DNA from 3 places in the Bacillus sp. ISL-47 genome. Region 2 is predicted to be linked to each of the others. Evidence: a T-box and tRNA genes for the amino acid it is inferred to sense, from the RefSeq annotation. Region 2 holds a T-box; the other regions hold tRNA genes.
The links. The T-box of region 2 lies ahead of argS (arginine--tRNA ligase). A T-box ahead of a tRNA ligase gene usually reads a tRNA of that ligase, here a tRNA-Arg.
Positions count from the first base shown of each region.

Region 1 (13,099 bases), on a different contig from region 2:
ATCTGTTTCATCGCTCCATTTTTCCAGAGGCGAGCTGTCTGAGGAGTAAAAACTGTCCCCGATCGTAACGCCGAACGAATTCTCAAACGGCGGCTGCAGCTCCATGCCAGTGTCCTTAAAGCTTGGTGCCTCAATTTGGTGTGGAAGTGTCTCATCAATACCAATGTTCTTCTTGTTTTTACTGTTCTTTTTTGTCATAGCGGCTCATTCCTTTTTTACTTATTTTTTACTGAGTGTGTTATTTTATTGAATTTTTTCAGCAGTAAAATAAGGAAAATGAATTTAGGAATGAAACCCGTTTTTTTACGAAAAATATAAAAGTAAATTTTCTTTCCAGGAGGAGATTAGGATGGCTAAACGCAAAGCTGAATATAATGCGGTTGAGAAATATAGCAAAACACCTAAGAAAAACTTGCAGGAATCGGAATTTTCGGCGGAATTCAGCCAGGGCGAAAACCCAATGAAAAATGCAAACCGCAACTCCAAACATGGGAGAGAGGGAAGATCCTAGTGGAGAAAAAAAAGCTAAAGAACGCCAAGCAAAGCGATTCTTCCAATGTTGAATTTGGCATGGAGTTTGGCGATATAAATGCAAATAAATTATATGAACTGCCTTTTATGAACCGGGAAAAAAATAAGAAAAAAAATAATGATAAATGCTAGAAAAACCGGCGAAGAGGCCGGTTTTTTGCTGTTCTTATTATTGACTATGTTTAAAACTTAAAGATTAACTTAGCACGTTAATAGGAGCGGCAGCCGCGAGACTCCCCAAGGATGCATCCTTACTTCCTTTGTTCGAGGTTAATTCACAAATGCTTATTCATATTTGGGAGCAGCGTACCCAAAGGGAACCCCGCAGAAAGAGAGTGTTTGCAGCGGAAGTCAAAAGTCAAGGTTAACAGGACCTATAATTTAAGAGATCCAAAAAAGATGGACACCTTTTCTGAACTCGAATCAAAATAGGCAAGAAGGGCAGTTTCTTGCCTTTCGAGTTTTCCTTCACCTAAATACTTCTCTATATCAAAAGACAATTTTTCAAGCAATGTGTGTTTGTATATATCCTTTTCGTTCAGCTTTAGGCTGGAGAAATGCTCTCCAAGCTGTGCTGGGTGTTCGAGCAAATGCTGATAAATCTTTGATCTATCTGCTCTTTCAAAGCTTGCCTGCCACCATGGCTTCCGAGGCTTGTATTTTTGCTTGGAAATATAATCATACTTCATTAGGCCTTCAACAATATCCAAGTCCGCGATGTGGATGGATTGCAGGAATTCAAACAGGCGCCTGAAAAGATCCTCGAGCTGATGCCCGATTCTGGACCAGCCTTTTAGCTCCCAATAGCTGCCGAACTCCTGGAAGAAATCGAAAGGCGTTGGGAAAACTTTTGTGACCAAATATTCGATGGTGGCATCCATCCTGTGGTCATTCCAGTATTTCTCCAGTACGTCCTCAACCTGTTTAATACGGATTATGTCATCAAAAGATAGAACATTATTCCCCAGTATTTCGTATGGTGAATGGTCCATATAGATATATTGATGGTCCTCAGCCCTTAGTCTGAGCCCTGTGCCCCGCAGCATTTTTAAAAATCCAAGCTGAAGCTCTTCAGGACGCATCGCAAATACATCATTGAATGTTTTCTTGAAGGAATGATAATCTTCCTCTGGCAAACCGGCAATTAAATCAAGATGCTGGTCAATTTTTCCTCCGTCTTTAACCATTGTAACCGTCCTGCAAAGCTTATCAAAGTTTTGCTTTCTCATTACAAGTTCATTTGTATAGTCGTTTGTTGACTGTACGCCAATTTCAAAACGGAACAGTCCCGGAGGTGCTTCCTTATTTAAAAACTCAATCACTTCAGGCCGCATGATATCAGCAGTGATTTCAAACTGAAATACAGTTCCGGGCAGATGCTCATCAATCAGAAACTGGAACATCTCCAAAGCATAGCTGCGGCTGATATTGAAAGTCCGGTCGACAAATTTAATGGTTTTCGCTCCGTTTTTCATTAAATATCTGATGTCTTCCTTAATCTTTTCTCTGTCAAAATAGCGAACACCAACTTCTATAGAGGAAAGGCAGAACTGGCAGCTGAAGGGACATCCTCGGCTTGTTTCTATATAAGTAACGCGCTTTGATAGATATGGAATATCTTCTTCAAAACGGAATGGAGAAGGCAGCTCACGCAGATCAAGCTTGTTTCGCTGAGGATTAATGTGCACCTGGCCATTTTTTCTGAAAGCGAGGCCATGTACGTTGTCCATATTCATGCCGCTATCCAATTCTGTTAATAGTTGCTTAAAAGTTTGTTCACCCTCGCCAATAACGATGTAATCGAACTCTTTAACATTCTCCATCCATTCGGCAACATCATAAGTCACCTCAGGCCCTCCCGCTACAATATGAATGGAAGGGTCAATCTTTTTAATCATTTTAATAACCTTGATCGTTTCTTCAATATTCCAGATATAACAGCTGAAACCGATCACGGCCGGCTTTTTGCGGATAAGATCTGTAACAATATTCATAACAGGATCTTTTATGGTATACTCAGCCATTTCCACATTAAAATCTGGTTCAGCATATGCTTTCAAATAACGTATGGCTATATTTGTATGAATATATTTGGCATTCAGTGTACTCGCAATTACTTTCATTTATTTTTAAACTCCCTTTATTTGCAACTTAAACATCATATTATTGTATCATATTTTTGCCTTAATAAAAGGAAGTAAAACATTGTCAGTTCAATGCTGTACCAAGTATTAAATGATAATAGAGACATTTTTCAAGAGAAAAACAAAAGCACTTGGCTCCGCCTTCGCCAAGCGCGATGATAGCCCCGCATGCTATCCCCACTACAAATAAGATAGCATGCAAGTTTTATACTAGTGATAAATGCATGTAAAGATCTATTTAACTATTGTAAAAAAGAGGGATGAAAAAACGCCAACCCTTGTAAAGGTTGGCGTTTTCTAAGCAGCGTCCCAGGCGAGATTCGAACTCACGACCTACAGCTTAGGAGGCTGTTGCTCTATCCAGCTGAGCTACTGAGACATGATAGTATGATCTTGTTTGCTTCTAACCCTGTTTTTTCTTTTGTCGGTTGCTTCAAGGACGTGCATGCGTCGAAACGTCCCGAACAAAGCTATCTGACATATTTACTTATTATAAGGCCTTAATCAGCTTTGGTCAATGGATATGCAATAAGAAAGAATCGGCCACTTTAAAAATGGCCGATTCTTTCTTAGTTTGTGAGCTTTTTACGATAAAATCGGACATATGCTCTTGTTCTATCTTTCAGCTTCTTAAGCTGAGAGGTCTTAAGTTCAATTATGGGCTGAGCAAATGATGTAATCAGCTTGCTTGAAAGAAGCAGAGTCAGCAATAACGAAATACCTGCGAGCAGCAGGAAGGTTTCCGGTTTGTTAAAGTAGTTTTGTACATCGCTTTCCCTGAATACACGTACAAAAAAACCGTGCAGCAGGTAGACATAAAGTGTATTCTTCCCCAGGTTTGTAAAGAAGTACTGTTTCTGGGGTACGATGGAGTAAAAGCTAAATACCATGACTAAGCTAAGGATATAGAATCCCAGTCTGGTAAATACTGCTCCAATGGAAGCTGCGCCCATTTCTGTATATGGCTTGGACCCAAGGAGCCATTTATAATCAATATCCGGATAAAAGTAGAATCCGGTAAAGACAACCGCAAATACAAATAAGGCACTAATTCTGAACTTTGGTTTAATCAGGGCATAGAAGTGCTCTTTCTTTAAATAATACCCTAGTAAAAATAAAGGAAAGAAAACAAAAGTCCTTGATAAACTTAAATAGTTTGAGATCCAGTCGGCATAACCGACAGCAAGGCCAATCAGCAGAGCGCCTGTCAATGAATAAACTGCTTTATGCTTGGCAAAGAAAAGGAGCATAATATTCCAGCAGAACATGCTGATCAGAAACCATAAAGACCAATGCGGGTTGAACGGATCCATCTCAAACGTTCCTTTATTATATAAAAAGTAATAGAAAACCGAATAAATAACCTGAAATATGATATACGGCAAAATTAACTTTTTTGCAATCTTCTTTATATATCCTTTTTTATAGAACCCTTTTGCAAAAAAACCTGAAACTAATATAAATGCCGGCATATGAAAGGTGTAAATGACCTTATAAATGGTGTAAATCGTTTCATTATCTTCAATAAAAGAGCGGAGCAAATGTCCGAATACGACAAAGAAAATTAAAATAAATTTGGCATTGTCGAAATAATAATCACGTTGTTTCATAAATCCTCCTCTATTAAAGACCCCCAAAAAACTCTCTATTTCTTTACCCACTTTAACATGAAGTAAACTGCTTTTCTCGTGTAAAAAGAAGGTGGGATTTACAAATAAAGTAAAACAAAAACCGCTTGTTCAAACTGTTATATCACAATATGTAGTCTGTTATATAATTATGAAAGCGGATTCGTCTCATATATTATAACGTTCCAATTGAATTTCTCAATTCTGTTTCAAATTTTTTCTGTGAAATATAACATTTGTCACAGATAAATGGAAATAGTTCTTTTAGAATTGCTTTAGGGGATAACTTTACGGTGTTTTAACCGTTTACCATATGAGGGGGGAGAACATGTCAATCTTACCTAAATCAAATGAATTAGGATTTTATGAAATAAGGCTGGAGTCGATTGGCGGCCTTGGTGCCAATCTTGCAGGTAAAATGCTCGCGGAGGCTGGTGTTTTGGGGCTTGGACTGAATGGGTCCAACTTTTCATCTTACGGATCTGAAAAAAAAGGCTCACCTGTAAAAGCATTTGTAAGATTTTGCGAAGGTGATACAGAAATACGGGCACACAGCCCAATTGAGCAGCCTCACGTAATCGGAGTTTTCCACGAAGCATTATATAAAATGGTGAATGTTGTCAGCGGTATGGAGCCTGACGGTATTCTGCTTGTTAATTCGGCCAGAGAATTTGATGATATTAAAAAAGATTTGAAACTGGAATATGGAACACTTGCCATTGTGGATGCCCTGCAGATTGCAGTAGAAGAAAAAACAAAAGTAAATACTGCGATGCTCGGAGCACTTTTTAGAATTTGCGATTTCCTTGATCCGGAGTCAATGAAAATGGTTATCCGCAAAACCTTTGAGAAAAAATATCCGCACCTTGTGGAGCCCAATATCCGTACCTTCGAAAGAGGATTTAATGAGGTGAAGTTCAAAACCTATGAAGCTCCTGATCATGCTGAGGGGAAAGAGTTTCATAGAACAGCACCTCAGCTGGGCTTTGAAACCCAGGAAATCGGTGGAGTGATCACTGCACAGGCAAATAGTATTCTGAAAGATCTAAGCGGTTCAAGGCAGGGGTTTCTGCCGCAATTTGAGCAGGAGCAATGCATCAACTGTGCAGCCTGCGATACAGTTTGCCCGGACTTTTGCTTTGTATGGCAGGAGGGGGAAGACAAAAAAGGCAGGAAGCAAATGTTCCTGCAGGGTATCGACTATCAGTACTGTAAAGGCTGCTTGAAATGTGTTGAGGCTTGCCCGACAAGTGCTCTTAGTGAAATGCGGGAAACGATAGGGTTTGCGGATGCCCATAGGGTAAAGCAAAACTTTCCTTATGCAGCAGGGGGGATATTGTAATGGCAATTTTAGAAGACAACCTGAAAACAATGAAGGCAGCTGAACAGCTGACTACTTTCGAATCGGGAAATGAAATGGCTGCGATGGCAGCAGCACAGATTAATTATCACATTATGGGCTATTTTCCGATCACTCCTTCAACTGAAGTTGCACAATACCTTGATCAGATGAAGGCAAGAGGGGAACATGATATTAAACTGATTCCCGCAGATGGCGAGCATGGCTCTGCAGGTATTTGCTATGGAGCTGCAGCCACAGGTGCACGTGTATTTAATGCGACAAGTGCCAATGGTTTAATGTATATGCTTGAACAGCTACCCGTTCAGGCAGGAACCCGCTTTCCGATGGTCATGAACCTTGTAACCCGTTCAATCAGCGGTCCATTGGACATTAGAGGGGATCATTCCGATTTGTATTTTGCACTGAATGCGGGCTGGGTTATTTTAACGGCCAAAACCCCTCAGGCAGTGTATGATATGAACATATTGGCGCTTAAAATTGCTGAGCATTCAAAAGTTCGCCTGCCTGTAATTGTTGCTTATGATGGCTTTTTCACCTCCCATCAAAAAAGGAAAGTAAATTATTTTAAAGACCGCAAAATTGTACAGAAGTTTGTAGGTGAATGCCCGACAGATTATAACTTTGCCAGAGATCCTAAAAAGCCGGTTACAATCGGTGCCCACATGAATGGGGACGATTTAATCAACAATCATTACCAGCAGTCAGAAGCGATGTATGCGGCTGGTGAAGTGTTTAAAGAAGCGGCCGAAGAATATGCCAAACTATCCGGCCGGGACTACCCTGTACTCGATTTATATGGAATGGAAGATGCAGAGGTTGCACTGTTCCTGCTAAATTCAGCTGCAGAAACAGCAAAAGATACGGTTGACAGTCTTCGCAGGAAAGGTATTAAAGCAGGTGTGATTAGTCCCAATATTATCCGTCCATTCCCATCAGAGGAAATCCGCAAGGCTTTAAAGAATGTAAAAGCCCTTTTGATTGGGGAGCGGGCAGATTCTTATGGCGGCCATGGACCAAATCTTACACACGAAGTAAAATCAGCATTGCAGGAAGATCCTGAAAATCAAACCATTGTGTTAAGCAGAGTCTTTGGCCTAGGAGGAAAGGATTTCTATGCTGATGATGCAGAGGTATTTTTCTCAGCTGCAATGGAGGCCAAAGAACAGGGCTATGCCGAAAAAGCATTTGATTATTATGGCCATATTCCCGGCAAGAAAGAGCAAAAGCTGCTGCCAGTAATCACTCCGCAGCATGGAGATGTATATAATACTGGATTGATTAAAACGGAAAAAGACCCTGAAACCAATAAATTAAAAGTTAAAATACCACCCCTTCGTGCGCTTGCTTCAAAACCGAAGCGAATTGCTTCAGGGCATGGAGCTTGCCCGGGCTGCGGAATTTTTACAGGATTGGAATTATTCTTTAAAGGGATTGAAGGGGATATAGTTGTCTTGTTCCAAACGGGATGTGCTTATGTAACGACTACCTCCTATCCTTATTCATCCCATAAGCAAACGATGATTCATAATCTCTTCCAAAACGGGGCTGCTACGTTATCTGGAACACTGGAAGCCTTTATGGAATTAAAAGAACGAGGTGAAATTGATGTTTCAGATGATGCCACCTTTGTGATGGTAACCGGAGATGGAGGCATGGATATTGGTATGGGTTCCGCAATTGGCACGGCTCTTCGCAATCATAAATTGATTATGCTTGAATATGATAACGAAGGCTATATGAATACTGGTTCACAATTGTCCTATTCAACACCTAAGGGCCATATGACAAGTACAAGCAATGTAGGCCGCACTCAAAAAGGGAAGAGCTTCCACCATAAGGATACAGCACAAATTATGGCGTCCACGAATATTCCATATGTTTTTACCGGGAGCGAAGCATTCCCGCAGGATTTAATCAAGAAGGCTGCAAAGGCACAATGGTACGCCCAGAATGTGGGTACAGTGTACGGGAAGATATTGATAACCTGCCCGCTTAATTGGAAGTCAGAAGAACGATATGGTGAAAAAATCCTGGAAGCTGCTGTCAACTCTTGCTTCTTCCCTCTTTATGAAGTAGAGAATGGGGTTACAACCATAACTTATAATCCAGAGGATAAGAATAAACGAGTTGAGTTGTCTGAGTGGCTAAATTATATGGGCAAAACAAAGCATTTATTGAAAGAAGAAAACAAAATGCTTCTCAATGAACTTGAAGAAGAAATTGAATATAGATGGAAAAAAATTAAAGCCAAGCATGAGCATCCAGCACTTTAAAATCCAAAGCAAAGTACCTCGTGTACTTTGCTTTTTTTATCCTATAAATCTCTCTGATGGAAAAATAATCTACAAATGTATTTTTTATTCTATTATAATGATGTAATAGAATAGTAAAAAAGAAATGCGCAATAAGGATGTTGATAGTGCAAAAGGTGCTCATCCGGTTTAATCATTAAGGAGGATATAGGATGAAAGGGGTAAAAACGTTTAAAAGAACAAAAAAAGCAAAGGCAGGCAATTTGCATGCAACACAGAATAAAGCAAGACTATTAGATAAACTGGCCAACATAAGATGGTGGAAAAGGCTCAAGCTTGGCCAGAAATATGGTGTGGCCCTATTTGTAACAATTGGGCTTTTTACTGCATCTACCATACTTACTTTTTTTCTGTTGACGATTGTCAATACAAAAATGGATACAGTGAAGGATTCAGGAGAAAAAGCGATTATGATTACTGAATCTGCTGTGATTTTTCATCATAAAGGCAGTACAATCGGAAATTTCATTATCGACTCCAATCCCAAGCACTTAAAAACATTTGACCAGTTAACAGAGGACTTTAATACATTAAAAAAGGAAATCACCCCTGCCCTTACTGCAAAAAAAACAAAAGAGCTGTTTAAACAAATTGACGAGAATGATCAAAAAATAACCAGCTTATTCCATGATGTTATTGAGCCTAAAGTGAAGCTTCAGCATGTTAGAGAATATAGGCTTGCAAAGCTGCAGGCAGATAACTTTATTTCAGAGACTGTAGAAAAATTAAATACACTAAGCAGCATGCTGAAGGAGGACCAAAGAAAAGCTGTTTCTTCAGCCGAGTCAGGACTGGTTTTAACCCTAATTGTCCTAGGGATCTCAATCATTATTTCTGGCGTCCTTGGGATTGTGAGTATCTTATTCATCGGGCGTATTATTACACGAAACTTAAACCAGATTGTCCATGTTTCCAATGAAATAGCAGCAGGTAATCTGAATGCAAAATCAGTCGAGTATGATGGAAATGATGAAGTAGCAGAGCTTAGCCGTGCCATTAACTCCATGAAAGAAAAACTCCAGAAAATGATTCAGGAAATAAATTCAGTTTCTGGCCATGTAACAGAAAGAAGCGGAGAGCTCAATATTGCTGCAAATGAAGTAAGAGCTGCCAGCCAGCAGGTTGCTTCAACTATGCAGGAGCTCTCAGGAGGAGCAGAGGACCAGGCAAGCTCAAGCACACGCTTATCAGCTATGATGGAAGAGTATATGGACAAAGTGGAGGAAGCAGCAAAGAACGGGTTTGAAATTAAGAGAGCTTCCAACGAGGTGATGTCACTCACTGATAGTGGGGATAAACTTATGAAAGAATCCCAGAAGCAGATGGGCTTGATTAATAACATTATGAAAACATCCGTTGATAAGGTTAATGGGCTGGATGAACAGACAAAGCGAATATCCAAGCTCGTTAAGGTCATTAAGGAAATTGCCGACCAAACTAATCTTCTGGCATTAAATGCAGCGATAGAAGCAGCGAGGGCAGGGGAACAAGGAAGAGGTTTTGCGGTAGTAGCAGATGAAGTAAGAAAGCTGGCGGAGCAAGTATCATTTTCAGTTTCTGATATTACAAAAATTGTGGATGGAATTCAAACCGAGTCCAATAGTGTAGCGGCATCCTTGCAATCCGGCTATATACAGGTCGAAAAGGGAACAGAACAAATCCAATTAACGGGAGAAACCTTCCAAAAGATTTATGAAGCGGTTAATTTAATGTCAAATAATATTAATGATATTTCAAACAGTCTTGAACACGTTTCAGCCCGTTCCTTACATATGAATCAATCAATAGGGAGTATTGCAGCAGTTTCCGAAGAGTCAGCAGCAGGCATTGAACAGACAAGTGCTTCCATGGCCCAGACCAACCATTCTATGGAGGAAATATCCGACAATGCTCAGTCATTATCCGAACTGGCCGAACAATTAAACAGTATGATTGCTAAATTTAAGCTTTAGCATGTGGCATACCTTGAAAGGTATGCTTTTTTCTTATGGGGTTGAAGAAACTCAATAGATCCTATGGCTCATTCAGTATAAACATGCAGTTTTCACTTCTATTTAAAGGGTTTTCGTCAAATTTTGTAGAAATATCTATTAATCGGATATCCCAATAGGAGGAAATAGAGTGGTTATTATGAATCAGGAGATCAAGCAGCTCTATGCCAAGATTGAATCACTGGAAAAGGAAAATAAAGCGCTGGCTGAACGTATTGGGGATGATGCCCCAAGTAAAAATATATTTGGCTGTTCAAAGGACGGAATCCTAATTTTTGACCATACAGACAAAATAATTGATGCAAATCCTTCGTTTTGCGAGATCATAGACATTAATAAAACTGAATTAATTGGGAGACAACTGGCGGAAATTGTCCCATTGAATAAACACTTTAAACTTGACAAACAGAGGGATCTTCTAAAAGTAAGGGACAGTGTAAGAGGACTTCTTCCGATATATAGCGGCAATAAAATCGTGGAATTTGATTTTACGACCAGTAAGCTTAAAAAGAGCGGACATTATATGTGTGTGTTAAGAGATGTTACCGAAAAACGGCTTCTTGAAAAGAAGGTAAAAAAAAATGAAGAGCTGTATACAGACCTTTTTATCGAGGCTTTGGATGGCATCATTTTTTGGAGAGGCAGCGGGAAGATCATTGATGCCAATGAAGCGGCATGCAGGATTTTTGAATGCACCCACGATGAGCTTCTTCAGAAACAGGTGGATGATTTTGTATACGAAAAAAATGAAAGGTATAAGCGTATAGTCAAAGAATTGTTTAACAAGGGCGGCATCCGGGATGAACTCTTTTTTCTCATGCCAAACGGCCAGATAAAATCGCTGGAATTCACAGTTAAATTAAATTCTGTTGAAGGCTACCATATGACTATTTTCAGGAATGTAAGTGAACGCCACCGAATGGAAAAGGAATTGCGTGAAAGTGAGCTAAAGTTTCGCCGCATTTTTGAGGGAGCCCTGGAAGGCATTCTCCTCTGGAATGATCAATTTCAAATTGTGGATATTAATCAATCAGGTCAAAGAATGCTGCAGATGTCAAAAGATGAACTCATTGGAGTTTCATTACACAGTATCTTGAATGATTGCAATATTACAGATGAAGAGCTGAACCAGCAGATTAGCAGCATCCAAAACGTTGGGCAGTCGGATGGCAGCCTCTCTATTACCTTAAAGTCTGGCAGAAAAAAACACTTTGAGTTTTCAAACAAGCATAATGTTTTTTCGAATTTAAGCATGACGACATTTAAAGACATAACAGAGAAGCTGGAGATGGAAGAACAGCTTCGAAAATCGGACACTTTAAATGTTATTGGGGAACTCGCAGCAGGGATAGCACACGAAATAAGGAACCCTATGACAGCCTTGAAAGGATTTATCCAGTTGCTGGAAGATAGCGTTGAGGAAGACCACTCCATGTACTTTAATGTGATAACCACAGAGCTGAGCAGAATTGATTCAATTATTAATGAATTCCTCATTCTTGCTAAACCTCAGGCTGTCAAGTTTGTCGAAAAAGATATCGCCCAAATCATGAAAGAGACGGTTGACCTTCTAAGTGCTCAGGCTGTACTGCATAATGTTCAATTCAGGACTGATTACAGAAAGGATTTGCCTCTTGTTTTTTGTGAGCCAAATCAGATGAAAAAGGTATTTATCAATATCATAAAAAATGCGATTGAGGTTATGCCCAAAGGCGGATATATAACTGTTTCACTTCAGACCTGCAGAGATAATAAAATCAAGGTATCGATCAGGGATGAGGGATCCGGAATACCAGGGCATAAAATTAAAAAGCTGGGTGAACCTTTTTATACCACTAAAGAAAGAGGAACTGGACTTGGGCTCATGGTTACATATAAAATTATTGAGGAGCACAAAGGAACGATTGAAGTGGAAAGCAAACTGGGAAAAGGAACCGTGTTTCACATTTATTTGCCATATATTAAAAAGGCGGGAGAGCAATGAACAGCAGAATTTATTCGAGAACGGAAACGCTAATAGGAGACATTTATATTGTCCTGGAAGAGGAGCTTCTTTCGGCAGTATACATTGGGGAGGAAGATTTTCTTGCGGGGGAAGAAGAATGTCCATTGAGGTTTGATCCATCAGACCCCCTGCTAAAGAAATGTACACTTCAACTTGATGAATATTTTAGAGGGGAGAGAAAGGTATTTGATCTCCCAATAGACCCCCAGGGGACCATTTTTCAGAGAGCTGTGTGGAAGGAGCTTTCCCTTATTCCTTTTGGAGAAACGAGAAGCTATCAGGATATTGCTGTGAAGATTGGAAAAGAAAAAGCGGTTCGGGCCATTGGTCAAGCAAACAAAGCCAATCGTTTGCCCATTATCATTCCATGCCATCGAGTGATCGGCAAAAATAAATCTCTTACCGGATATGCCGGAACACGGACGGATATTAAAGAGAAGCTGCTGATCCTGGAAGGGGCAGGGTTTAACAGTTAAATACATTACCTTTCAAAATCACCTTTCAGGTGATTTTTTTAGTGCTCTTTTCATAAGGTTTTTTTACAACAATCTATAAGAAAGAGCATTTATTAAAACCTGATTTTGAAGTTGACTAAATCTCAATATTTTGATATATATCTAATTAGATGTATATCGAAAATAGGAGGCGATCATATATAATGCAATTAAATCGCTTAGTATCTTTTTATAAAACCATGGGTGATCCCACAAGAATCCGAATTGTTTTTCTTCTCGCAAAAGGACCTTTGCATGGACAGGCAATTGCAGGGAAACTGGGGCTGACGCCGCCGACCATCACACATCATTTAAACAAATTGCGGGATATAAACCTGGTTTACCAGCGCAGAGATAAAAATACAGTTTATTTTTATTTAAATGAATCTGTGCTGAAACAGCAGTCAAGTGTGCTTGCGAAACTGGCTGATATGGAAGAGGTGAAAAAGATGGAGGAAATGAATATCGAGAATCAGAAGGTTATCGATAACTTCTTTACAAGCGATGGAAAGCTTAAAAATATTCCAGCCCAGAGAAAGAAGAAGCTAATGGTTTTTGAGCATCTTATTAAAGGGCTGAAAATGGGGAAGAAATATGAAGAGAAAGAACTCAATGAATATATTAAACAGTA
Region 1 is NZ_JAGGQS010000059.1:56,051-69,149, forward strand. Features, by position in the region: gene J7I93_RS19945 (DUF3905 domain-containing protein) at 1-198, opposite strand, end outside; gene J7I93_RS19950 (hypothetical protein) at 350-511, shown strand; gene J7I93_RS19955 (hypothetical protein) at 511-663, shown strand; gene J7I93_RS19960 (B12-binding domain-containing radical SAM protein) at 906-2,654, opposite strand; tRNA gene J7I93_RS19965 (tRNA-Arg) at 2,981-3,054, opposite strand; gene J7I93_RS19970 (acyltransferase family protein) at 3,245-4,285, opposite strand; gene J7I93_RS19975 (2-oxoacid:acceptor oxidoreductase family protein) at 4,632-5,645, shown strand; gene J7I93_RS19980 (thiamine pyrophosphate-dependent enzyme) at 5,645-7,939, shown strand; gene J7I93_RS19985 (methyl-accepting chemotaxis protein) at 8,131-9,930, shown strand; gene J7I93_RS19990 (PAS domain-containing sensor histidine kinase) at 10,100-11,953, shown strand; gene J7I93_RS19995 (methylated-DNA--[protein]-cysteine S-methyltransferase) at 11,950-12,450, shown strand; gene J7I93_RS20000 (DUF2087 domain-containing protein) at 12,633-13,099, shown strand, end outside.
Region 1: it has a tRNA-Arg gene. The T-box ahead of argS (arginine--tRNA ligase) is inferred to sense a tRNA for this amino acid. The anticodon was not compared.

Region 2 (4,303 bases):
CTTTCTTAAGTTTGTCAGGATATTGATAGAGAAGCTTTATGATTTCCCAGCTATATGAATCAGAGAGACCCTTTTCAGATGAATGACCATCTTCAGCCTTTCGAAGCAGGGAATAGGCACGAGCATTGGTGTATTGCAGATAGGGGCCGGTTTCGCCTTCAAATGTCAGCATATCATCAAGTGAGAATTCAATATTATTCATTCGATCATTTTTTAAATCATGGAAAAGGATGGCGCCAATTCCTACTGCTTCCGCGATATCTTGTTTATTTTCCAAATGCGGATTCTTGTCTTCAATATTTTGCGTTGCGAGTAGGACAGCTTCATTAAGAACTTCCTCGAGAAGAATAACCCGGCCTTTACGGGTGGACATCTTTTTGCCATCCTTCAAATAAAGGCCGAACGGGACATGTACCATATTGTCTGCCCATTCATAGCCCATTGTTTTAATCACACTTTTGACCTGGCGGAAATGGATGCCTTGTTCCTGACCTACAATGTATAAGGACTGATCAAAGTGGTATTTCTTTTTTCTGTAAAAAGCTGCGGCGAGGTCACGTGTTGCATATAAGGTTGCCCCGTCGGACTTTTTGATCAGGCAAGGAGGGAGGTCCTGACCAGGAAGTTGAACTACTTCGGCTCCGTCGGACATAACAAGCAGATTCTTGGCGCTTAACTCCTCAATGATCGCTTCCATTTTATCGTTATAAAAAGCTTCGCCGTTATAGGAATCAAAATGAATGCCGAGCATGTCGTAAAGGCGCTGGAACTCTTTCAATGATTCTTCTCTAAACCAGCCCCAGAGGCTGGCTGCTTCTTCATTGCCATTTTCAAGCTCTTTGAACCAATAGCGAGCTTCATTTTCCAATGCAGGATTCTCTTCGACTTCATTATGAAACCGAATATACAAGCCGAGCAATTCCTGAATTGGATTTTCTTTTACCTTTTCTGGGATTCCCCACTTTTTATAAGCGGTTATCAATTTACCGAACTGAGTGCCCCAGTCTCCTAAATGGTTGACCCTAATCGTTTTATAACCGCATTTTTCAGCAAGATTGCCGAGTGCATTTCCAATAACCGTCGAACGCAAGTGCCCCATGGAGAAAGGCTTTGCAATGTTTGGCGATGAAAAATCGAGCACCACTGTTTTTCCGGCTCCGATTGTAAGCTTCCCATACTCTTTTTCTTCTTTAAGAATTCTATCCATTATGATTTTTCCGGAATCTGCTTTTGAAAAAAAGACATTAATATAAGGTCCGGCTGCTTCCGCTTTTTCAATGAGCGGTGCCTGAATCTGGCTGGCGAGGTCAACTGCTATAGCCGCCGGCGATTTCCTGAATGCTTTGGCAAACGTAAAGCAAGGAAAAGCCAGATCGCCATGCTCATGGTTTTTTGGAATTTCGATTAAGTCAGCAATCGCTTCTTCTGATATTTGCCCATCCAATACAGATATCAATTGAGCAGTGAAAATTTCTTTAAAGTTCAACATAATAACACCTCCCTGAAATTAAAAAAGCCCGTCTCTAAAAATAGAGACGAGCTTGAATTACCCGCGGTACCACTCTGATTGTCCATTCTACTTTGATTGGACCTCTTTAAAGATCTTGTTAACGGGAGTCTTAACCCGGCAAAGCCTACTTAGGTTTCAGCTTTACATCTCCGAAGTGCGCTTCGCAAAAGAACTTCCAACAGGCTTGCACCATCCCTGTCTCGCTTAAGGAAAGGGTCTTTTGCTACTCTCTTCATCATGGACGCTAAGTATATTAATGCTATTATACTCTGCTGGAATTATTTTGCAACAAAATTTGAATCAGTCGAAAACAAATAGGTTTTATGGTGATAGTGCATGCTGAAAATCAGCCCCATTGCCAGCATATTTCCCATTAAGGAACTGCCTCCATAGCTGATAAATGGAAGCGGAATGCCGGTGATCGGCAGAACCTGGATGGTCATGCCAATGTTTTGAAAAACATGGAAGGTAATCATGCTGATGATCCCAACGCAAATATAGGTATTGAATGGGTCAGTTGTTTCCAGCGCTGTTTTTGTTAAATGATAGATTAGAAGAAAGAATAGGCTTATGACAACACTTGCTCCAAAAAAGCCGTACTCTTCTCCGATTACGCTGAAAATAAAATCAGTATGGGCGTCAGGAACATATACCTGCCTGTCGGTAAAGCCTTTTCCGGAGGTCAGGCCAGAACCGATTGCAAGCATAGAGTTATAGAGCTGCATTCCAGCTCCTTGTTTATGATTTACAGGATCAAGCCAGGAGTAGATTCTGCTAAACTGGTAAGGATCTACCCCCAGATATTTCTCCAGAATCTCCGGTGCCTGTATAACAAGATAGAGAATGGTGCCGGCAAAGGCTCCAAGAAAACCATATATCGGTACAAGGATTTTCCACGATATTCCCGAAACCAGAATAGTTCCTGTTAAAATAGCGACAATAACAAGGGCTGTGCCGAGGTCTTCAATGATAATTAATCCTAAGGGGAGTGATGTCACTGCTCCAAGCTTAATTAGGAGAAATAAATCTGAACCAAGTGTTTTGCTCAAATATTTCTGATGATGGTCAGCTATGAGTTTGCTTAAAGCAATAATTAAAAAGACTTTCACAAATTCAGAGGGCTGAATGGAACCTAGCCCAGGAACCACATACCAAAGAGTTGCCCCTTTGCGCTCGGGTGCAATGCTTTCAGGTGCAACAAACAGCCCTAATAATAATAAGATTCCAAAGCCGTATAAGAACCAGGTAAGTTTCCTGATTTGTTCACTATCAAAATACATTACAACAGCGACTATAATGATTCCAATTACATAATTTACGATTTGCTTTATCACAAAATTGCCAGCATATTGCTCAGAGGATTGCCCGCTATATATAGCGATACAGCTTATTAAAAAAAATAGAAGCAATAGAAAGCATAGCGTCCAATCAATTCGATCTGAAAATCTTTTAGTTTGATCCATTCATACACACCTGGTTTCTCTACCTTTTTACATTTTTATCCTAACAAAGAAAAATACCCCTTACAATGGCTGTTTGGACGTAGATTCATTTGTTGTTCTATATGTTAGACGAATTGAAGCTTAAGATAGTTTCTTGCATTCCATAAATAAAGTTTGTTGATTTGCTTACTTTGAAATAGTGCAGGAGGCGGGTATATGGAAATTAAACGGGAGACCTAATAATATTTTTCTAAACTGGAAAGATATTTTTAAATATTTTTGCTACAATAAGAGAAGAGAAAATACACGTATGTGAAAACAGACAGTTTCATAGTCAGAAGCTGTCTTTTTCGATAACTGTCCAGCTCCAGAAGGAATACTTCGATAGAATTTACTTTACTAAAAGCGTTAGCGTTTGAGAGGATGTGGCATTTTTTCCTGCGTTCCTCATAGGCGGGCGCCTTGCGCTTTTCTTTATATCCTACTCTTGTTAACGGTTCGGAGGTTTCGCCATTGAAAAAAAGAAATCATGCTATTCGTGATCTCATTTATATCCATCTTAATGAACAGGATCAGTATGTTATGACATATGGAATTGAATTTGCGGAGTTTGTCCAAACCCTTTCAGATTCGATTAATAATCTGCTATTGCTGAAGCACCGTTATGAACATGGCGATTACAATATGCATACGATGTTCGATTACGTGTCAAGAGACAAGCTTGGAAGGTTAGTGGAAGAGGATGTTTACGGCTATGGCGATTTTTGCTGGATCGATTTTGAGGAAGAGGAGGCTGTAAATGAGCTTCCCGGCCAGGCAATCGCGGAGCTTCTTTATATTGGCCATGTAAAAGAGCACTTAAAGCCGCCGTTTTACAATTATTTGAGTAATCGGTATGTGTACCTTGCCATTGATGACGGCTGGTTTAATCGTACCTATTACAGGGACTTGAATGATTTTTACCGGATGCTCGGAGAAGTGATCCCGGGTAAAATGGGGCAAATGAAAGTCGAAAAAACGCTGCTCGGCATTAAAAAGAAAAAGACGTATCCGCCTATTTCAAGAGATGTCCTTCTTTCACTGAAGCCATTAATGAAAGAAGGGGCAGTGCTGTCGTTAAAGGACATCGATCAGAATCGGGTACGAATTGAAATTCCTATTTGGTTAATAGGCGATTTTGCCAATATGGATGATATGTATGACGAATATGAATCGATCGTGAAGGAGCCTTGTGAAGCGAAGATTGTGTTCGATAAGAAAACAAGAGAATGGAAGATTTACTCCCGATAGTATGCTGAACTTTTTTACAACATTCAGCAAATTTCTCTTACATTTTAAGCTGGATGGTGTA
Region 2 is NZ_JAGGQS010000038.1:213-4,515, forward strand. Features, by position in the region: gene argS (arginine--tRNA ligase) at 1-1,486, opposite strand, end outside; T-box leader at 1,529-1,758, opposite strand; gene J7I93_RS13335 (FtsW/RodA/SpoVE family cell cycle protein) at 1,789-2,973, opposite strand; gene J7I93_RS13340 (hypothetical protein) at 3,466-4,242, shown strand.

Region 3 (13,099 bases), on a different contig from region 2:
GCGGAGCTGCCAGCGAGATTACCTTAATCCCTTCTGCACAACCCGCTCCCTGAATTTCTCCAGGAGATTTTTTGTGTAACTTCCCGGAACGCCGTCACCTATTGTCCGGCCATCCACTTTTACAACTGCGATGACTTCCGCGGCAGTGCCGGTTAAGAAAACCTCATCAGCTGTGTACACATCATGCCTTGTAAAGGGTTCTTCCTTCACTTCATATCCAAGCTCTCTTGCTATATCGATCACAGCGTTTCTTGTGATTCCTTCCAATGCTCCGATATAACCAGGAGGAGTGTAGAATACCCCGTCCTTTATAATAAATACATTATCTGCCGAGCCTTCCGCTACATAGCCTTGATCATTTAGCATTAATGCTTCATTCACATTGGCAAGGCGGGCTTCAATTTTGACAAGAATATTATTCAAATAGTTCAGGGATTTTACTTTTGGACTTAATACATCGGGTCTGTTTCGCCGGGTTGCAACTGTTACAATTTCCAATCCTGTTTCGTAAAGATGTTTAGGGAAAATGGCCAGAGGCTCTACAATGATAACAACATTGGCGCTCCTGCAGTTGTTTGGATCCAGACCAAGATCGCCGACTCCCCTTGACACCACTATTCGAATATAAGCACTTTCATGCTGGTTTCGTTCAACCGTTTTTACCACCAGGTCAGTGAACTCTTCTTTTGTATACGGAATGTTAAGCATAATTGACTTTGCTGATCGATACAGGCGATCCATATGCTCTTTCATTCTAAAAATATTTCCGCTGTAAACCCTGATACCTTCAAAAACTCCATCGCCATAAAGAAAACCATGGTCATAAACAGAAATTTTCGCGTTTTCTTTTGTGACGAATTCTCCGTTTAAAAAGATCCACTGTTCAGGCACGAAAAACACCTCTCACTAAGTACAAATAATTTAACACTTTAAACCACTGAATTTTTAGCTTAAAAAAATCTGCAAATTTCTATACAGAATATTTTAATTTTGCTTTTGCGATTCTGTTTAATTCAGGTTTTGATTTCTTATATTGAGGACTATCTTACGCCCATTTTGAACAGTCGTCAACACCCTTTTTATGAATTATTTGATAATTTAGATTAATCGGTTTAGCTGTATCCGCTTACAATGTTGATATATTCACATTCCTTGAGAAAAAAAATTTTTTAAAATTTTATAATCTGTAGGGATCCCAGATAACTTTGCAGGAGGGGTGCTAGAGGATCTTAGGGCACAAAAAAACTCACCAAAATGGTGAGTAAAATTCGGTAAGATATGTAGTGTTGCTAGGTGTGTAAATGGCGTCCCAGGAGAGATTCGAACTCCCGACCGACGGCTTAGAAGGCCGTTGCTCTATCCTGCTGAGCTACTGGGACGTATAATATATTAATTAAATCTTTACTACTACAGTAGGTTTCTTACTATCCTGTTCCTTCCTCTTCTAGTCTTTCAAGGAAGTATATGCGTCGGAACAAAGCTACAAAGATGTTACTTCAGTGACGTTTACGCTTTGCTGAGCTACTGGGACGTATAATATAATAACTTCTGTCTGTTTTCGAGAAAGATTATCTTAAAGACAAGTTTTATTATATTAGACAAACAATCCGAAGTCAACACTTTATTGAAAGTTTTTTGTGATTGAGGGAAGCCTTGCTCCCCTCAGTTATTATAATCAAGTTATTCCTTTTTTGCCAGTGAAAATTTTTGAGACAGACGTGGCATTTTCCCTGTGGCTAAATCATAAACATCCAGAGTAATATCTCTTTCCTTAGCCTCCAGGATTATATATGTTTTTTCTCTTCTTCCCCTTGGCAGCCTGATACTTCCAGGATTAATAAATAAAGTGTTATCAACCATTTCAGCTCCCAGATAATGCGAATGACCAAAACATACAATATCCGCTTCCATTTCACGTGCGCGGTAAGTGAGATTCATTAGTGTAGACTTTACAGAATACCTATGGCCATGTGTAACAAACAGGCGCAGCCCTTCAACTTCTTCAAAACGATCTTCCGGGAATCCTGTCTCAAAGTCACAATTTCCCCTTACTGCAGAATACCCTTTAATAGATTCGTCATCAGCTTGCAGTTCCGAATCTCCGCAATGAATCAAAAGATCCATCCCAGCATGCTTGTTACGGATTTGCTTCAGTTCGGAAGTTAGGCCATGGCTGTCGCTCAGAATGAGTATTTTCATGCTTTTTCATTTCCGGAAAGAAAAGCAGGGAGAAGCTCTTCAAGCTTTTTTAGCGCCTTTGCCCGATGACTGATTTGGCTTTTTTCTTCAGGCTTTAGCTCTGCCATTGCTTTTCCTTTCTCCTCCGCAAAGAAGATGGGATCATAGCCAAACCCATGAGTACCTCTTTTCTCTCTCAAAATAAAGCCTTCGCAGGTCCCTGCAACTGTTAATGTTTCTTTTCCAGGTGCAGCAATTGCCAGCGCGCAGTAAAATCTCGCCTGCCTGCTGTTATCGGGTGTGTTCTCCATCTCCTTCAAAACTTTGTCCATGTTTTTCTGGTCGTTTTTCTCTTCACCCGCATAGCGCGCAGAATAAATGCCAGGCCTGCCCTCCAGCGCATCTATCATCAGTCCCGAATCATCAGCAATGACCATTCTTCTGAACGCATTGGCAACCGTTTCAGCTTTTAAAATGGCATTCTCTTCAAAGGTGGTGCCGGTTTCTTCTACATCATGAAAGTCAGGATAGTCCAATAAAGTTTTGACCTCATAGCCAAGAGGCTTGAACATCCGCTCAAACTCCCTTGCTTTGCCTGCATTTTTTGTAGCGATTATAACTTCTTGCATGCTATACCTTACCCTCCAGCTTCTCTCTTTTATTATTAATACTTGTTGTGATTTTCTCTCCAAGTGCAGCCTTTTGCTGCTCAAACAGCTCTGAGATGCCTCCTTGGGCAGCACCTAATAGTTCCTGAAGCTGTGCATACGAAAATGTCGCCTCTTCCCCTGTACCCTGAAGTTCTACAAATTCTCCGCTGCCTGTCATGACTACATTCATATCCACTTGTGCTGAAGAGTCCTCAATATAATTTAAGTCTACTGCCGCCTGCTTATTATCGAGTATCCCCACACTTGTAGCAGCAAGAAAATCATTGACCGGGTACTGCGGAAGCTTCTTATTGTTGTAAAGCTTGTCCATTGCCTGTGCCATTGCAATGAATGCACCTGTAATAGAAGCTGTCCGTGTGCCTCCGTCGGCTTGTATTACGTCACAATCCAGCCAGACAGTTCTTTCTCCAAGTGCCTCTAAATCTACAACAGCACGAAGGGCACGGCCGATCAGGCGCTGGATTTCCATTGTTCTTCCGGAAATCTTGCCTTTAGCCGCTTCTCTAATATTTCTCTGTTCTGTAGCTCTTGGCAGCATGGAATATTCAGCTGTTATCCAGCCTTTTCCCTGGCCCCTCATAAATGGCGGCACTCTCTCATCGATACTAGCTGTACAAATCACCTTTGTATCTCCTACTGTAATAAGAACAGAGCCCTCGGGATGCTTTAAGTAATCTGTTTCAATATGTATAGGCCTGAGCTGCATTGGTTCACGTCCATCTGCGCGCAAAGCTGATTCCCCCTTTAATATCCATTCATTCGTCTTAAACAGAAAAACTTCCCTTCTCTGTATAAAAGGTTTGTAATTTTTGAAGGGAACTGCAATTTAATTTCGCAGTGCGTTTTTCTGCAACAAAGAAGAGGCGGCAATAAATGCCTACCTCTTTTTCCTGTTACTATATAGTATAACAAAATCCGCTTTTTTAAAAACTTCCCGTATTCACATTTTCTGGACGTGTTACTGGCTCTGTTAACTTTTCCCCATTCTCATTCACAATTTCTGCATTTCCATCAACTGTGACAGCAACACTCTCGATCCCTTTTTGTTCAGTTAATGAGAGGACAAGGGCATTCAACAGATGCTGGGAGATCATTTTATCTTCAAAGCTGCTAAACACGTTTTCGTTAAAGTTAAGAGTGACTTTTCCATCCTCCACTTTAGGATCATTAAGCAGCTGAACATCCGGCAGGAAGTCTGTTACCAGATTGGAAGCATAGTTTGGCCCTTTAATCAATTCGGTTACTACAGCTTCGACTTTGTTTTCCATTTTATTGCTTACACGTTTTGTGACAGGAACATAATAATAGTTTTCTTCATCCCCGCCAAGGTAGTACACTGTAACCGGTTTTGTATTGGTTATATCAACTACTTCTGTCGTGTCCATGTTAATTCCATTGGCTCTGCTTATTGATGCGGCAATTGGCGTTCCATTTACAGGCATTTCTTTTAATTCATGCCCGTTCAAAGTCAGCTTCACCTTATCAATGGAGTCAAATTGCGTAAGCGTCCAAGTAACAGATTCCAGAATCTTCATTTCATCTTCAGGAGCGTATTCCTGAAACTCCTTGGAAAAGTCCACAGTAGCAACTTTATCCTTAATATTGACTGAAACCTTTGTATCAGCTGGGAGGACTGCTCTGAAGTCGTTAGGAAGCAGGTCGGTTACAGGGCCGTTTTCTACCAGGTATTCCAAAGCCTGTGTAGCAACTGAATTTGTTTTCGGAAGCTCCAGCGTCTGTGGTACAACATAGCCATTTTTATCAATCAAATAAAGCTCAATTTGAAGATTTGCTACCACACCATCTTCGTTTTCTGCTGTTTCCATTTCTGTGCCGTTTGTTTCTTCAGCTACCTTTCCTCCTTCATCAGAATATGTTACTTCTTTTGGCGGATCTACTTTTTCCTTTCCCTGGCTTCCAAATAATCCGCACCCTGATAATAAAACGGATGAAACGAGAACAGCTGAAACTATAGTCGATTTTTTATTTATAGACATATTTAATCCCCCCTGAGACAGTTTGTACTACATGTATACGAGCCTATCTGTAATTTAGACCGCCTTTCGGGAGAAAAGTGTTAATAGATTTTTGACAAATTTGGACAAACCGCTTGATTCAGGCATCGATAACTGCCCATCTCTACTTTCATTTCAATCCTTGGAATCTTCAATTACGCACTGAGCAGGCTCAGGTTCTCCTTTCAGGTTAGCCAAAATTAATTATAGGGAACACAAACTCTAAAAATTGCAGTCACACAAAAAGAAGCCCAATTAGAGCTTCTCTCCCTTGTGCTATTTTTGTTCCTGCAGATCGTTCTTAACCAGCACAGCTTTTATTTTGAAATAATCGATTTCTTCAGGAAGTTCTTCCTTAATCGGCTTAAGCTTGTCCCTTCCAACTTTATCCACCGCTTCCATGACCAGCTTTTCTTCTGTATCATCAAAAATATCTGACCATATAACTGTATTGCCTTCTTTTATGGACCGGAGTATATGTTCCTGGATCGTTATCGGTGAAAAGTTTCGCTTTTTGGCTATTTCCCTAATCGGTACCCCATCCTTATAAAATTCAAATGAAATCAGGTAACTGGGGCGGTCATCCAGAGGCTCTTCAATCTCTGCCGATTTTTCCTTAACAGGGACAGCCTTAATCTTATGTTCCTCAACAAAGCTTTTAATTTCGTCGATAAAGTACTCTCCATACTTATCAAACTTCATTTGCCCAACGCCTTTAATGTTTAGCATCATTTCCTCGTTAATAGGGAAGCACCTGCTCATTTCTTTCAATGTAGTATCGGCAAACACAATATATGGCGGGACTTTTTCCTCGTCTGCGAGCTTTTTTCTTAAATTGCGTAAAACGGAGAATAGTTCATCATTTTCTTCTGTTTCCTGCATAAGATCAGGATCTTTAATTTTCATGGCGATCTTTTCCTGTCCTTTTAAAACCGGAACCGCATTTGCTGAGAGCTTAACAGTTGGAAACTTTCCGTCCGTTAAAGCTAAAAAGCCTTCAGCAAGCAGGTAATTCATAATGTCTGCAATCTCTTTTTCCTTACGGTTATTTAATAACCCGAATGTGGATAGCTGATTAAAGTTCATTTCGCGGATTCTTTTATTATGGGATCCTCTTAAAACCTGAGCGGTTAATGTAATCCCGAACCTCTCTCCCATCCGTTTAATGCACGAAAAGATCATTAAAGCTTCCTGTGTAATATCTATGCTTTTACGGTCATCCAAACAGCTGCTGCATTTTCCGCAGCTGAACGATTCTGCATCCTCATCAAAGTATTCAATGATATAGGATTGGAGGCATTTTTCAGTATGGCAATAATTCACCATTTCCTTTAATTTGCTGTATTCCTGCTCCATTTTGTGACGGTCCAAATTGCTTTCTTCTATTAGGAACTTTTGGAGTTGAATATCCTGCGGAGCAAACAGCAAATAGCACATGCTCTCCTCTCCGTCTCTTCCCGCTCTTCCTGCTTCCTGATAATAGGCTTCAATATTGCGGGGCAGATTATAGTGGATAACATATCTGACATTGGATTTGTCAATCCCCATCCCAAACGCATTTGTAGCAATCATAATTTCCGCTTCATCATAAACAAACGCATCTTGGGCTTTTTTTCGATCTTCTTCCTTTAAACCGGCATGGTATTTCGCAACAGAATAGCTCTTTCCTATTAAAAATTGATGAAGCTGGTCTGTTTCCCTGCGGCTGGAAGTATAGATGATGCCCGCTTCATTTTTGTGTTTTTCAAGGCATTGAATAATAAAATCTCTTTTATTAACACCCTTCATTACTTGAAAAGCCAGGTTTTCCCGTGCAAAACCGGTAATAAAAGTATCTTCCTCGCCAATATTTAATAGCCTTCGAATATCATCCGCCACATCCCGTGTCGCGGTTGCAGTCAATGCAGCGACCACAGGTTTCTGATTCAGGCTGCCAAGCTGGCTGACAACAGAACGGTAGCTTGGCCTGAAATCATGGCCCCATTGCGAAATGCAATGAGCCTCATCAAAAACAATTTCACTGATAGGCACTTCATTTAACAGCTCTAAAAACGAGTGTGAATCGAACCGTTCCGGCGCGACATAAACAAGCTTATATTCGCCATGACGTATTCCAGCCATTATGTTTTGGTACTCATCAGCAGACAATGAACTGTTGATATAAGCAGCAGGGATTCCGGCAGTCAATAGGGCATCTACCTGATCTTTCATTAAGGAGATTAACGGAGAAATGACGATGGCCGTTCCGGGGAGTACAAGAGCGGGAATTTGGAAACAGATTGACTTTCCGCCTCCTGTCGGAAGAATTCCTAGGGTATTGGTTTGTCCAATAATATTTTGGATTATCTCCTTTTGTCCTGGACGGAATGAGGTATATCCAAAATACTCATTCAAATAGTTTTCAGCTTGTGCCAGCAAATCGATCACCAACTCAATTAGTTTTTTGTATTTCACATTTCATGATACCAAAGCTTTCTTTTCATTGTAACCTTAAAGAAAATCGAAAAACACCTTCTGTAATAATACGATTAGAAGGTGTTTGCAGGACTTTAAAAGTTAAAGCGTCATTTTTTCTGCTTTATTCACAGGTATTTTAAGCCATTTGGATGCAATTTTTGAAAAAATTGCAGTGGATCCTGTTGTAAAAAATTTATATTCGGGTTCTTCAAGGTTCTCCTTCAGTAATCCGTGATGATGGAGAATGGTACTTGCTTCCCTTGCGGTTTCTTCACCAGAACTAATTACCTTTACGTCTTTTCCCATAACATTTTTAATAATCGGCTCTAAAAGAGGGTAATGTGTACATCCAAGAATAAGTGTATCCATTCCTCTGCCTTTTAAGGGGTGCAGTGTTTCAGCCACTATTTTTTTAGCAACAGGCCCTTCATATTCCCCGCTTTCAACAAGCGGAACAAACTTTGGACATGCGAGACTGTGAACGATCGATTTACTGTTAATTTGAATCAAGGCTTTTTCATAGGCTCTGCTCTTGACCGTACCTTCCGTTCCGATAACACCGATTGTATTGTTTTGCGTTACTTTAATGGCTGATCTTGCACCAGGAAAAATAACACCAATAACAGGGATGGACAGTTCCCGGCGAATTTCTTCGAGCGCTACTGCTGTAGCTGTATTACATGCGATTACAAGCATCTTAATATTTTTTCCTAATAAATACTGAGTCATTTGCCATGTAAAAGCTTTAACCTCATCTCCACTGCGAGGGCCGTAGGGACAGCGGGCCGTGTCACCGAGGTAAACAATGTCTTCATTTGGCAGCTGCCGCATAATTTCTTTCGCGACAGTTAAGCCTCCAACTCCGGAGTCAATAATTCCTATAGGTTCTTTCAAACGTACCGCCTCATTCTATGCGCATATCTTGATGTAACTTCATTAAGTTATCTTTAAGGAACAATACCTCTTCGTTTGTGAAGTCCTTTAGAACTTCTTTCAAGTATTCCTGCCTCTTCTTAATAACCTCTTCAATAATCCGTTCGCCTTCTTCCAACAGTTGGATGCGGACTACTCTCCGATCGTTTGGATCTTTGACCCTTTTTACCAGATTGTTCTTTTCCATGCGGTCAACCAGGTCTGTTGTCGTGCTGCAGGCAAGATACATTTTATTTGAGAGCTCGCCTATAGTCATATCGCCTTCTTCAAAAAGCCATTGCAATGCTACGAATTGCGGCGGTGTGATTGTAAAATCACTTAAGATTTCCCGTCCTTTTTGCTTGATTATACCGGATATGTATCTTAGGTCTTTTTCTATGTCAGCCACAACATCATGTATTTCGTTTGTTTTAGGATCTTCAAGCTTCATTCATAAACACTCCCATTTCAGCTTTTACGATTTAAAGAAAAGCGCCAGGCACCCGCCTATTGGCTAAAGGACTCAAACTGATCGATGGTGCCCAGAACTAAACATTATCGAAATTAAGATACTATATACTCTTTAAATAAAGGTTAATTTTTTGCCCTTGTGCATTTATTTTCACCTTTTTCGGCACAAATTTCAAGACAGAAATAAATCCCTGCCTTAAAAAAACCCATATAAATGTGTTAACCGGCATCCCAGAAGGATAGCCGGTCTAGATTAAAGTTCTAGCTCTCCCATTCGAAGGAGCTCTACAACAGCTTGTGAACGCCCCTTTACACCAAGCTTTTGCATGGCATTGGAAATGTGGTTCCGAACCGTTTTTTCGCTTATAAACAATTCACCAGCGATTTCCCTTGTTGTTTTGTCTTGTACTAACAATTCGAATACTTCTCTTTCTCGTTTGGTGAGTAACGGCTTGTGAGTATATTCATTCTCCTTCAAGTATTGTAACCCTCCTTGCCTTTCGCCAGCTATGAACCGCGGGATGGGTATATATTTAGTCACCATATCATATGTCAGCAAAAGTGCTGAAGTGACTATATTTACATAAAGGAGAAAGTTATTTTTAAAAATATGTCTTTGAGCCGCTAGGCTCGTACTTTCACTCCGCTCTTCAGCAATTCTTTCATCTCTTCAGTCCACGGGACACCTTTGCCGTTCTTCTTGGATATCTGCACCATCGTCCCTCTGCCAGCAAAACAAATTGATCCATCTGGTTTCTTGCCCATATAGTGCAGATCGACAGAAGAATTTCCGATGGCAGCAGCCTTGACATATATTTTGATCTCTTCATCAAAGAATACCTGACTTAAAAAATCGCATTGAAGGTCCGCAACAACCGGGATTGTTTCGTTATCTGGTTTTACCCAATCCTGCATAAATCCTTTGCTTTTAAAGAATTCAATCCTCGCTTCTTCATAATATGTGAAAGGAACAGTATTGTTCAAATGTCCAAACATATCTGTTTCAGAAAAGCGCACCTTAACGGGATGAAAAAAGATGAATTCTTCTTCCCATGTTTTAAAATCGTCTATATAGTTTAATTTTCCCATGGTGTTTCCTCCCGATTTTATGAATGAGCATTCACTCTGTTTTATTTTATTATAGTGTTTTTCGAATTATTTGAAAACCCTTCAGCGCCGATTTAAAAGGTAATGACTCTAAATTAATTCAGCACGTTGATTTCCGTTGCAACTCAGCGAAACAACGGGGCTACCGACGCTCCTCGACGCTCTGCGTCTGCGGGGTCTCCCTTGGTATGCTGCTCCCGCAGGACATTGAATAAGCATCCTCGAATGAATACCGCATGAAGAAAGTGCGATAGCATTTTCGAGAATCTCGCACTTCCACTCCAATCATCTCAGTGATTAAATTTAGTTAGCAACCCAAAGAAACAAATGATAAAAATACAGCTTAAAAAACCCCTCTCCAAAATGGAAAGGGGTTTTCTGTAATGTTAAATCTGGTCACTTCCAAAGAAATTTTTGAAAGACTGGAATGTTGTATCACGGTTAAGTGCCGCAATGGAAGTTGTTAAAGGAATGCCTTTCGGGCAGGACTGTACACAGTTTTGGGAGTTACCGCAATTGGCAAGTCCGCCATCACCCATGATTTGCTCCAGACGTTCCGCTTTATTCATTTCTCCAGTTGGATGAGCATTGAATAAACGAACTTGTGATAAAGGTGCTGGTCCAATGAAATCGGATTTGCTATTTACATTCGGACAAGCTTCAAGGCATACTCCACAAGTCATGCATTTTGACAGCTCATATGCCCATTGTCGTTTTCTTTCAGGCATACGTGGTCCTGGTCCCAAATCGTAAGTTCCGTCAATCGGAATCCATGCCTTAACTTTTTTCAAAGAATCGAACATACGGCTTCTGTCTACCTGCAAGTCACGGACTACAGGGAAAGTGCGCATCGGCTCAAGTCGGATTGGCTGTTCAAGCTGGTCTACAAGTGCAGTACATGACTGGCGCGGCTTGCCATTAATCACCATGGAACAAGCTCCGCAAACCTCTTCAAGACAGTTCATATCCCAGGAAATCGGTGTAGTCATTTCACCTTTTACATTAACCGGGTTACGGCGGATTTCCATAAGGGCAGATATAACGTTCATATTTGGACGGTAGCCAAGCTCAAACTCTTCCTGATAAGGGGCTGAATCAGGAGTATCCTGGCGGCTTATTATAAAACGGACAGTTTTAGCTTTAGTTTCTTGCATGGTTTAGTTCTCCCCTTTCTTTTTAGAATAATCACGCTTACGCGGTTTAATTAAACTTACGTCTACATCTGCATAATGGAATTCAGGAGCGGAATTTGCATCTACAAACTTCGCCATTGTTGTTTTAAGGAATTCCTCATCATTACGTTCAGGGAAATCAGGCTTATAGTGGGCACCGCGGCTTTCATTACGGTTATATGCACCGATTGTAATAACGCGTGCCAATTGAAGCATATTCTGCAATTGGCGGGTAAAGCTTGCTCCCTGGTTGCTCCACTTCGCCGTATCGTTAATGTTGATGTTCTTATATCGCTCCATAAGCTCAACAATTTTTTCATCGGTCTTTAGAAGTCTGTCATTATGGCGAACAACTGTTACATTATCAGTCATCCATTCGCCAAGCTCTTTATGAAGGACATAGGCATTCTCTGTGCCATCAAGAGACATAATATTGTTCCACTTTTCTTCTTCCTGTTTAACATAACGGTCAAATAATGATGAAGGAAGATCTTCAGCACTCTTATCCAAACCGCTGATGTATTTTACTGCATTAGGGCCGGCAACCATACCGCCATAAATGGCTGAAAGAAGAGAGTTGGCACCTAAACGGTTTGCACCGTGCTGTGAATAATCACACTCACCTGCAGCGAACAAGCCAGGAATGTTTGTCATTTGGTCATAATCAACCCATAGACCGCCCATGGAATAATGGACTGCAGGGAAGATTTTCATTGGAACCTTACGAGGGTCTTCACCCTGGAATTTCTCATAAATTTCAATGATTCCGCCAAGCTTAATATCAAGTTCCTTAGGGTCCTTATGGGAAAGATCCAGGTAAACCATGTTTTCTCCATTAATACCAAGCTTTTGGTTAACGCACACGTCAAAGATTTCACGTGTAGCAATATCACGTGGCACCAGGTTTCCATAGGCAGGATATTTCTCCTCAAGGAAGTACCAAGGTTTACCATCTTTATATGTCCAAACTCGTCCACCTTCACCGCGGGCTGATTCACTCATAAGGCGGAGCTTATCATCTCCCGGAATGGCAGTTGGATGAATTTGTATAAATTCTCCATTTGCATAATAGACACCTTGCTGATAAACGATCGAAGCAGCTGAGCCAGTGTTAATGACAGAGTTAGTTGATTTACCGAAAATAATCCCCGGTCCGCCCGAAGCCATAATAACTGCATCTGCAGCGAAGGATTTAATTTCCATTGAAGTCAGGTTCTGGGCAACGACACCTTTACAAGCTCCATCATCATCGATCACTACCCCTAAGAATTCCCATCCTTCATACTTTGTTACCAAACCGGCAACTTCATGGCGGCGAACCTGCTCGTCCATCGCATAAAGCAGCTGCTGGCCAGTTGTAGCACCAGCGAATGCTGTACGGTGATGCTGTGTTCCACCAAAGCGTCGGAAGTCAAGTAATCCTTCAGGTGTACGGTTAAACATAACACCCATTCGGTCAAATAAATGAATGATTCCTGGTGCAGCTTCTGCCATTGCTTTAACAGGCGGCTGGTTTGCCAAAAAGTCACCGCCATAGATTGTATCGTCAAAATGAATATAAGGAGAATCTCCTTCTCCTTTTGTATTTACTGCTCCGTTAATACCGCCCTGGGCACAAACAGAGTGAGAACGTTTAACCGGCACTAACGAAAATAATTCAACCGGAGTCCCTGATTCTGCAACTTTAATTGTCGCCATTAAACCGGCTAATCCGCCGCCGACAACTATTACCTTTCCTTTACCCATCGTGACTCACTCCCTTAATCCTAATACTAAGAAAAGCGCAAGGCGCCCGCTTATCGGCGATAATTCCCTTAAGCCGATGGCTTCTATCCTAAAAGCTGCCGCTTTTAGCCGAGGGCAATTTATGCTAGCGAAGCTTGCCTTGTGGAGCTAGACAGCTGCCTAGCTTCAAAGCTTATATTTCTTATTTTTAATATCCGAACATAGTCTGATAGTGTTTTAATGTCTATTAAATGAATGCTGTAAGCGCACGTACGCCCACAATAGAAAGTGCGATAAAAATACCGATTGTTACATAAGTTGAAATAACCTGAGAACGAGGTGATACTGTAATTCCCCAGCTTACAAGGAATGACCAAAGGCCATTAGCGAA
Region 3 is NZ_JAGGQS010000020.1:140,492-153,590, forward strand. Features, by position in the region: gene ilvE (branched-chain-amino-acid transaminase) at 19-891, opposite strand; tRNA gene J7I93_RS08045 (tRNA-Arg) at 1,303-1,379, opposite strand; gene J7I93_RS08050 (metallophosphoesterase) at 1,681-2,199, opposite strand; gene J7I93_RS08055 (XTP/dITP diphosphatase) at 2,196-2,807, opposite strand; gene rph (ribonuclease PH) at 2,809-3,579, opposite strand; gene J7I93_RS08065 (GerMN domain-containing protein) at 3,773-4,846, opposite strand; gene recQ (DNA helicase RecQ) at 5,141-7,282, opposite strand; gene racE (glutamate racemase) at 7,421-8,215, opposite strand; gene J7I93_RS08080 (MarR family winged helix-turn-helix transcriptional regulator) at 8,226-8,684, opposite strand; gene J7I93_RS08085 (helix-turn-helix domain-containing protein) at 8,958-9,182, opposite strand; gene J7I93_RS08090 (acyl-CoA thioesterase) at 9,329-9,793, opposite strand; gene sdhB (succinate dehydrogenase iron-sulfur subunit) at 10,198-10,965, opposite strand; gene sdhA (succinate dehydrogenase flavoprotein subunit) at 10,969-12,729, opposite strand; gene J7I93_RS08105 (succinate dehydrogenase cytochrome b558 subunit) at 12,956-13,099, opposite strand, start outside.
Region 3: it has a tRNA-Arg gene. The T-box ahead of argS (arginine--tRNA ligase) is inferred to sense a tRNA for this amino acid. The anticodon was not compared.